Regions from separate parts of the Pseudomonas sp. JL23 genome, predicted to be linked through region 3. Evidence: predicted binding sites of a transcription regulator. Region 3 holds the regulator's gene; each other region holds the start of a gene.

Region 1 (3,273 bases), 2.2 Mb from region 3:
GATCAGCAAGCTCTATGGTGGCGACGGCGACATTCTGCATGTCGGCGAGCCATTACTGGCATTCGAAGGCGAGGGCGATGCGGGAACGGTGGTTGGGCGTCTGGAGGGCGGTGGCGGCCGTCAGGACGATCAGTTCTTCGTCGGTGCCGCGCCGTCCACTCGCGAGCATCTCGGCGCCCGGGCTACGCCTGCTGTGCGGCAAATGGCCCGGCAACTGGGCATCGATTTGAGCACTCTCAGCGGCAGTGGCGACGCCGGTTTGATTACCCGCGCCGATGTCGAAGGCGCCGCCCAGGCCGCCCGTGATCGTTTCGGCGGGGAAAAACTACGCGGGGTACGGCGCAGCATGGCCCTGAACATGGCCCGCTCCCATGCCGAAGTGGTGCCGGTGACCATTTTTGGCGATGCCGATCTGCACCTCTGGGGCCAGGCCCGCGACCCGCTGATTCGCCTGGGCAAGGCCATGGCGGCGGCATGCGCGGTGGAACCGGTGCTCAATAGCTGGTTCGACGGCAAAACCCTGTCGATCCGCCAGCATCAAAAGCTCGATCTGGGCATCGCCGTCGACACCCCGGACGGCCTGTTCGTGCCGGTGCTGCGCAATGTTGGCGAGCGCGACGCCCAGGACCTCAAGGACGGCATGAGCCGCCTGCGCGCCGACCTCAAGGCCCGCTCCATTCCGCCTGCCGAAATGATGGGCGCGACCATCACCCTGTCCAACTTCGGCACCCTGTTCGGCCGCTACGCCAACCCCATCGTCGTCCCGCCGCAAGTGGCGATCATCGGAGCGGGCAGTATCCGCGACGAGCCGGTGGCGGTTAACGGCGAAGTGGTGGTGCACCCGATCCTGCCCCTGTCCCTGACCTTCGACCACCGCGCGGTCACCGGTGGCGAGGCGGCGCGGTTTTTCCGGGCGATGGTAGAGGCATTGGAGCAGCCCGATTAGATTAAAGGGATCAACAGATCTACCTGTATGGGAGCGAATTTATTCGCGAAGGCGGTGTTGCAGGCAAGAAATATGCAGTGGATGTACCGGCCTCTTCGCGAATGAATTCGCTCACATTTATCTTCCACAGATCAGTCCTCTCCACTGCGCTCCGTTTTGGTGTGCACGCTGCCCGGCCGCGCACGCTTGCATGGCATGCCTCTTTCTTTAATCGCCTGTTTGCCCCTGATTGCCCGTCTTCACTACCTCTTTGGGGGTAGTCGAGCGCAGGTTGGCCGTTTATTTGCTTTATCTGAGGGAATCAAAATTTCCTTGTGGGAATGTTTATTCCGGCAAATCGGTCATTTCAGCGTTTCATTCAAGAGGACGTGCAATGAAAAACAAAGGAAGCGGTGTGCGCTATCTGGCGCCAGGCTTACTGGCAATCGGAGCAGGCAATGCCTGGGCGGCGGATGCGCCGGTGCTCAACAGTGGCGATACCGCCTTCGTCGCCACCTGTTCACTGGTGGTGCTGTTGATGACCTTGCCTGGCCTGGCGCTGTTTTACGGCGGCCTGGCGCGCAGTAAGAATGTGCTGTCGATTCTGATGCAGGTGTTCTCGGTCGCTTCGTTGATGTCGGTGCTGTTCGCCATCTACGGCTACAGCCTGACCTTCGCTCCCGGCGGCGACTGGCAAGCGTTTATCGGCGGCTGGGACAAGCTGTTCCTCAAGGGCGTCGGCCCGGATGCGCTGACCGGGACCATTCCTGAGTTGCTGTATTTCCTGTTCATGCTGCTGTTCGCCGCGATCACGCCGGCGATCATCGTTGGCGGTTTTGCCGAGCGCATGAAGTTTTCGGCGGTGATGGTGTTCATGGCCATCTGGTTGACCATCAACTACGTGCCCATGGCTCATATGGCCTGGGGCGGTGGTTGGGTGTTCAACCTTGGCGTGCAAGATTTCGCGGGCGGCAATGTGGTCCACGTCAACGTCGGCATCGCCTCGCTGGTCGGCGCTTATCTGCTCGGTCGCCGTCGCGGTTTCGGCACCTCGGCCCTGGCGCCGCACAACATGACCATGACCATGACCGGTGGCTCGATGCTCTGGGTCGGCTGGCTGGGTTTCTGCGGCGGCTGCGCTTTGATGGCCAATGGTTTCGCCATGCTGGTGATGGTCAACACCATGCTCGCCAGCGCCGCCGGGGCGATTGCCTGGCAACTGGTGGAGTGGAAGCATCGCGGCAAGCCGAGCATGCTCGGGGCGATCTCCGGTGCCATTGCCGGTCTGGTGGCAATCACTCCGGCCTGTGGTTTTGTCGGGCCGATGGGCGCGATCCTGCTGGGCTTTATCGTCGCGCCGATCTGCCTGTGGGCGGTGGAGAAGCTCAAGCCGATCATCGGCCTGGACGACGCCTTTGATGTGTTCGGCGTGCACGGTGTCGGCGGTATCGTCGGCGGCCTGCTGACCCCGGTCTTCGCCCTGCCGGTCCTGGGCGGCCTGGGTTTTACCGGCGAGCGCGGCCTGATCGAGCAACTGGGCGTCAACGGCGGCGTGCTGCTGTTCAGCATCCTGTTCTCCGGGCTGACCAGCTGGATTGCCTATGCCATAACGGCGAAGCTGTGCCGCGGCCTGCGGGTGGATGAAGAGCACGAAGTGGATGGCCTGGACCTGTCGGCCCATGGCGAGGTGGGATACAAGTATTCGAATTGATCCGGGGCTTGCGTTGATACCCGTGTGGGACCGGCTTTAGCCGGGAAGGCGTACAGTCAGTCACGAGGATGCTGAATGTGCTGACGCTTTCCCGGCTAAAGCCGGTCCCACCCTATTGGCTCCCCCCACAATGTAATGGATTCAGACGAACTTGCTGAATCCCAACTCCCGGGAAATCGCCGCACCGCTGGCCAGCACCTCGGCAATCATCAGCTGCTGCGTGCCGGGGCTGTCCATCACTGCGTCCGGCCCGGACAGGTTGATCGCGGCAATGATCTGCCCGTTGTGATCGCGAATCCCCGTCGCTACCGACGTCGAATAATCCGAACGATGCAGCACCCAGGCCTGTTGCCGATCCGCCGCGATCATTGCCAATAGTTCCGGCAGGGTCCGTGGCGCCGGGGCCGGGTAGCCGTCCAGGCGCACGCTCTGGTAGAGCTGGCTGAGTTCGCCGTCATCCAGCCCCGACAGCAGAATCCGGCCCATGGCCGTGCAGTGGCAGGTGATACGCGTGCCGATGGGGATATTCACCGACAGGCGTTGCGCGGCGAAGGCGCGGTAGAGGTACAGGCTGTCGGTCTGCTCGCGGATGCTGAGGTGGCACGACAGCGACGTGCGATCGCGCAGGGCGTTGAGA
Region 2 (3,273 bases), 840 kb from region 3:
GCACGATCAGCGTGCGGCCGTTGAAGTGCGCTACCAGATCGAGCAAATGGCTGACCGCGATCACCCGCAATCCCGACGCCAGGCAGGCTTCTTCGGCATTGGCCGCAGGCACTATCAAGGTGCGCTCCGCTGCCCGTGCCGCCAGTGCCGCTGGCAATACGCCCTGCACCGGGCGAATGGCGCCGGATAACGCCAGCTCGCCAAGGCACTCAACATCCTGCAACGCCAGCAATGGCACCTGGCCGCTGGCGGCGAGCAGGCCCAGGGCGATGGCCAGATCGAAACGTCCGCCGTCCTTGGGCAAGTCGGCGGGCGCCAGATTCAGGGTGATACGTCGTGCGGGGTAGTCGAGGCCCGAGGTCAGGATCGCGCTGCGCACCCGGTCCTTACTCTCCTTGACCGCACCTTCCGGCAGCCCGACCAGAGTCAGGGACGGCAGGCCATTGGCCAGATGGGTTTCAACCGTAACAGCCGGCGCCTCGACGCCCACTTGGGCGCGGCTGTGGACAATGGCGAGGGACATGGATCATTCCTTGATGTGCATGAACTGCGCATCCTGCGCGATTGCAGGCGAGGAAGGATCAGGGAATGGGTTGCAGGGTGTGACGAAATGGGCGCGGATCGGTTGGAGCGAGGCTTGCCCGGGAAAAGGCCGGTACATCCGACATATTTCTATCGCCTTCCATGGGGCCTTCGCGGGAAAGCCTCGCTCCCACGAAAGTAGTTGTTACCACCAGCACATCACTCAGCAGGTGGCGTCAGCTTCGCTTCCATCTCTGCCACTTTGGCTTCCAGCGCCTCAAGGCGGGCACGGGTACGGGCGAGGACAGCCATCTGGCTGTCGAACTCTTCACGACTGACCAGATCCAGTTTGCTGAAGCCGCTCTGCAGCAGCGCCTTGAACTGTGCTTCGAATTCATTGCGTGGCAGAGGGTTGTCGCCGTTGAACAGGCGCGAGGCATGGCCGCTCAGGGCATCAAGAAAAGCTTTGGGAGCCAGCATGGTCAACCTCCGGAATCAGATAGGCGGCAGTGTAGCACGCAGCGTCTATAGTCCATTGACGCGCACCAGCGATGCACATTTATCGCGCATCACGGTGGGCACGAGCGCACTGTAGTTGTGCGTTCATTGTGTCGATAGCTGGTGTTTTACTGCCTGGATCAGGGTCAACACCCTGAATTCAATGAAAATTCACGAGATGGCAAGGTTTCTGCTTAAGGGCTAATGACCCATGCACTGATGCAGTCGCTGTGACGAATGCAGTGCGGCAGGCGGAGCGGGGATGTGTTTCGTCAGAAGCGGTTTTCTGGGGTTGGTCGGGCCTGAACGGGTGACCGACACGTTACAAAGCCAGGTACTGCGCTTAGACTTGAGACGGGTTTGTTTTCCTGGGGCAAGTCCACCAATTCGGGAGAAAGTTTCATGAAGCTAGTCACTGCAATCATCAAGCCGTTCAAACTGGACGACGTGCGCGAGTCGCTGTCCGAGATCGGCGTGCAGGGCATCACCGTTACTGAAGTCAAAGGCTTCGGTCGTCAGAAGGGCCACACCGAGCTGTATCGCGGTGCGGAATATGTAGTCGACTTCCTTCCTAAGGTGAAGATCGATGTTGCCATTGACGACAAGGATCTGGATCGCGTTATCGAGGCGATAACAAAAGCAGCCAACACCGGCAAGATCGGTGACGGCAAGATCTTCGTGGTTAATCTGGAACAGGCTATTCGCATCCGTACCGGCGAAACCGATACCGACGCAATCTAAGCCGCCAAACCCCAACGCCCCAGGAGAAACAATATGACTCTGCGTCAATTCGCAGGGCTAGGAGCCCTGTTGTCCCTTGTAATACCTGGTCTGGCCCTGGCGGCTGACCCGGTACCAGCACCTGTCCTCAACTCCGGCGATACCGCCTGGATGATGACGTCGACTGCGCTGGTTCTGTTTATGACCATTCCGGGCCTCGCGCTGTTCTACGGCGGCATGGTGCGCTCGAAAAACATTCTTTCCGTGATGATGCAGTGCTTCGCCATTACCGGTCTGATCAGCATCCTGTGGGTCATCTACGGCTACAGCATCGCGTTCGACACAACCGGCATGGAAGCGAACGTTGTCAACTTCAACTCCTTCTTCGGTAGCCTGGCCAAGGCGTTCCTGGCGGGTATCACCCCTGCCAGCATCACTGGCCCGGCCGCGCTGTTCCCTGAAGCCGTGTTCGTGACCTTCCAGATGACCTTTGCGATCATCACCCCGGCGCTGATCGTCGGTGCGTTCGCTGAGCGCATGAAGTTCTCCGCAATGCTGGTGTTCATGGGCATCTGGTTCACCCTGGTCTATGCGCCAATCGCGCACATGGTCTGGAGCGGTCCTGGTTCGCTGCTCGGTGACTGGGGCGTACTGGACTTCGCTGGCGGCACCGTGGTGCACATCAACGCCGGTGTTGCTGGCCTGGTGGCCTGCCTGGTACTGGGCAAGCGTAAAGGCTTCCCGACCACCCCGATGGCTCCGCACAACCTGGGTTACACCCTGGTCGGCGCAGCGATGCTGTGGGTAGGCTGGTTCGGCTTCAACGCCGGTTCCGCTGCTGCTTCCAACGGCACTGCAGGCATGGCCATGCTGGTTACCCAGATCGCCACTGGCGCAGCTGCACTGGGCTGGATGTTCGCCGAATGGCTGACCCACGGTAAGCCAAGCGCTCTGGGCATTGCCTCGGGTGTGGTTGCTGGGCTGGTTGCCATCACACCGGCTGCCGGTACTGTCGGCCCAATGGGCTCGCTGATCATCGGTCTGGCCGCAGGCGTGGTCTGCTTCTTCTGCGCTACCAGCCTGAAACGCAAACTGGGCTACGACGACTCCCTGGACGCCTTCGGCGTGCACGGTATCGGCGGTATCCTCGGCGCGATCCTGACCGGCGTCTTCGCAGCCCCTTCGCTGGGCGGCTTCGGCACCGTGACTGACATCGCAGCTCAAGTCTGGATCCAGTGCAAAGGCGTAGGCTTCACGATCATCTACACCGCGATCGTGACCTTCATCATCCTCAAGGTGCTGGACGCGGTCATGGGCCTGCGTGTCACCGAAGAGGAAGAAGCTGTCGGCCTCGACCTTGCGCAACACAACGAGCGTGGCTACAACCTGTAAGCCATCGCAAAAAAAATGCCCGGTTTACCGGGCATTTTTTTGTCTGGTGTTTGTCAATCAGACAAGTTGGAGCACAAGCGTTATTGCGCCGAAGCAGTTTTTTCGCCGATGATTTCAGCATTGTCGATGCGTACTGGCCGC
Region 3 (3,273 bases):
CGCCGGTATCGGCTATCTGCCTCAGGAAGCCTCGATCTTTCGCAAGCTGTCGGTTGCAGACAACATCATGGCGATCCTTGAAACCCGCAAGGAACTGGATACCGCTGCCCGCCGCAAAGAGCTGGAAAGCCTGTTGCAGGAATTCCACATCAGCCACATCCGCGACAACCTGGGCATGAGCCTGTCCGGTGGCGAACGTCGCCGGGTCGAGATTGCCCGCGCGCTGGCAACCTCACCGAAGTTCATCCTGCTCGACGAACCCTTCGCCGGTGTAGACCCGATTTCGGTCGGCGACATCAAGCAAATCATTTATCACCTCAAGGCCAAGGGCATCGGCGTCCTGATCACCGACCACAACGTCCGTGAAACTCTGGACATCTGTGAAACCGCCTACATCGTCAACGACGGGCAACTGATCGCCGAAGGCGACTCGGCAACCATTCTGGCCAACCAGTTGGTGAAAGAAGTCTACCTCGGACACGAATTTCGCCTCTGATGGCTGCGATGCTTCACTGCCCTGCAACGGGCAATGCCTGAGGGCCGGGGATGATGCAATTTTAATTGCATCACACTCTAGGCAAACACTTCGGTTTCAGGCATATAATTTGCTTATGTTGGCGCCCCGGCGCCCTGTAGTGGATGGCGCGTGTGCGCCGGCGAATAAGGTGTTTAGCCCCTGCCATGAAACCATCGCTAGTCTTGAGAATGGGCCAGCAGCTGACGATGACGCCGCAGCTGCAACAGGCCATCCGCTTACTTCAGTTGTCGACTCTGGACCTTCAACAGGAAATCCAGGAAGCGCTGGAGTCCAATCCCATGCTGGAACGCCAGGAAGAAGGCGACGACTTCGACAACGCCGACCCACTGGCCGACAACGTCGAAGCGAAAACCAGCACCGAGATCCAGGAGCCAACCTACCAGCAGGAATCCGCGCCAACCGTGGACAACCTGGAAGACGGTGAATGGGGCGAACGCATCCCCAACGAATTGCCGGTGGATACCGCTTGGGAAGACGTCTACCAGACCAGCGCCAGCAGCCTGCCCAGCAATGACGACGACGAATGGGACTTCACCACCCGTACCTCGGCCGGGGAAAGCCTGCAAAGCCACCTGCTTTGGCAACTGAACCTGGCGCCAATGTCCGACACCGATCGCCTGATCGCCGTCACTCTCATCGACTGCATCAACAACCAGGGCTACCTGGACGAGACGCTCGAAGAAATCCTCGACGCCTTCGATCCCGAGCTGGACATCGAACTGGATGAAATAGAAGCGGTTCTGCACCGTATCCAGCAATTCGAGCCAGCCGGCATCGGCGCGCGTAACCTCAGCGAATGCCTGCTGCTGCAACTGCGCCAGCTGCCCGCCAAGACCCGCTGGCTGGCCGAGGCTCAGCGCCTGGTCACCGACTACATCGACCTGCTGGGCAGCCGCGACTACACCCAACTGATGCGCCGCATGAAGCTCAAGGAAGAAGAACTGCGCCAGGTCATCGAGCTGGTACAGAGCCTCAATCCGCGCCCGGGCTCACAGATCGAGTCCAGCGAAGCTGAATACGTGGTCCCCGACGTGATCGTGCGCAAGGACAACGAGCGCTGGCTGGTCGAACTCAATCAGGAGTCGGTGCCGCGCCTGCGCGTCAATCCGCAGTACGCCGGTTTCGTCCGTCGCGCCGATACCAGTGCCGACAACACCTTCATGCGCAATCAGTTGCAGGAAGCCCGCTGGTTCATCAAGAGCCTGCAGAGCCGCAACGAAACCCTGATGAAGGTCGCCACCCAGATCGTCGAGCATCAGCGCGGCTTCCTCGAGTACGGCGACGAGGCGATGAAGCCTCTGGTCCTGCACGATATCGCCGAAGCGGTCGGCATGCATGAATCGACCATTTCCCGCGTCACCACGCAGAAATTCATGCATACCCCCCGCGGCATCTACGAACTGAAGTATTTCTTCTCAAGCCACGTAAGTACCTCCGAAGGCGGAGAATGCTCGTCCACGGCCATCCGCGCGATCATCAAAAAACTGGTTGCTGCGGAAAATCAGAAAAAGCCGTTGAGTGACAGCAAGATCGCTGGTTTACTGGAGGCACAAGGCATTCAAGTAGCCCGTCGCACAGTAGCCAAATACCGCGAATCACTTGGGATAGCACCGTCCAGTGAGCGCAAGCGCCTGATGTGACGATGGCAAGCTGGCAGCGTTCCAGTGGCAGGCATAAGCCTGCCTCTCTATGCACTGGCAATAAGGAGAAAGCGGTATGCAAGTCAACATCAGTGGACATCAACTGGATGTGACCGACGCCCTACGCGACTACATCACCGAGAAACTCGGACGACTGGAGCGCCACTTCGACAAAATCACCAATGTGCAGGTGATCATGGAGGTCGAGAAGTTGAAACAGAAAATCGAAGCCACCCTGCACATCCCCGGCGGAGAGGTGGTCGCCAACGCGGAACATGCCGACATGTACGCAGCGATCGACCTCCTGACCGACAAGCTCGACAGACAATTGCTCAAGCATAAGGAAAAACAGCAACGCAGCCTGCAAGGTGCAGCGGCGCGCTGATACCCCACCTACATGATCCGACTTGAAAATATCCTGACCCCCGGCCGTTCATTCGTGAACGTGCCGGGTGGCAGTAAAAAAAGCGTACTCGAAAAAATCGCCGAACTGATTACCCATGACATTGCTGCCCTGGATAATCGCACGGTGTTTGAGAGCCTTGTTGCCCGCGAAAAACTGGGTTCGACCGGTTTTGGCAACGGCATCGCCATCCCCCATTGCCGGATGAAGGGCTGCATTGACCCGGTCAGCGCGGTATTTCACCTGGAAAAGCCCATCGACTTCGACGCCATCGACGGCGCACCTGTCGATCTGCTGTTCGTCCTGCTGGTCCCCGAAGCGGCCACCGACGCCCACCTCGAGTTGTTGCGCCAGATCGCCGGCATGCTGGATAACGCAGAAACCCGCAAAGAACTGCGTAGCGCCAAAAGCAGTGATGACCTCTATGAAGTGGTCAAAAAAGTGCAGGGCAAAGGTAACTGATCATGCGCATGATCATCGTCAGCGGCCGCTCCGGCTCAGGCAAGAGCACGGCCCTCGATGTTCTGGAGGATAGCGGCTTCTATTGCGTCGACAACCTCCCCGCCGGCCTGCTGCCGGAGCTGGCTGAACGCGCCTTGATTAATACCGAGCTGGCCGAGCCGATGCTCGCCGTGTCCATCGATGCGCGCAACCTGCCCAGCCACCTGACCCGCTTCCCGCAAATGCTCGAA

Evidence for each region. The regulator sigma-54, encoded in region 3, starts transcription at its own class of promoters, with help from an activator protein. The targets are predictions, from matches to a motif close to ANTGGCATNNANNTTGCTNT.
Region 1: AC1Z24_RS26130 (ammonium transporter) is a predicted target of sigma-54. The motif match lies at 1,136-1,155, and genes of this name have one in related genera.
Region 2: glnK (P-II family nitrogen regulator) is a predicted target of sigma-54. The motif match lies at 1,198-1,217, and genes of this name have one in related genera.

What each region holds. Positions count from the first base shown of each region.
Region 1 is NZ_CM167795.1:5,677,160-5,680,432, reverse strand. Features, by position in the region: gene AC1Z24_RS26135 (dihydrolipoamide acetyltransferase family protein) at 1-946, shown strand, start outside; gene AC1Z24_RS26130 (ammonium transporter) at 1,320-2,636, shown strand; gene AC1Z24_RS26125 (IclR family transcriptional regulator) at 2,778-3,273, opposite strand, start outside.
Region 2 is NZ_CM167795.1:165,461-168,733, reverse strand. Features, by position in the region: partial or broken gene AC1Z24_RS00840 (YifB family Mg chelatase-like AAA ATPase) at 1-523, opposite strand, end outside; gene AC1Z24_RS00835 (accessory factor UbiK family protein) at 742-1,002, opposite strand; gene glnK (P-II family nitrogen regulator) at 1,423-1,761, shown strand; gene AC1Z24_RS00825 (ammonium transporter) at 1,795-3,132, shown strand; gene AC1Z24_RS00820 (hypothetical protein) at 3,213-3,273, opposite strand, start outside.
Region 3 is NZ_CM167795.1:1,008,416-1,011,688, reverse strand. Features, by position in the region: gene lptB (LPS export ABC transporter ATP-binding protein) at 1-496, shown strand, start outside; gene AC1Z24_RS04870 (RNA polymerase factor sigma-54) at 682-2,178, shown strand; gene hpf (ribosome hibernation-promoting factor, HPF/YfiA family) at 2,255-2,563, shown strand; gene ptsN (PTS IIA-like nitrogen regulatory protein PtsN) at 2,576-3,043, shown strand; gene rapZ (RNase adapter RapZ) at 3,046-3,273, shown strand, end outside.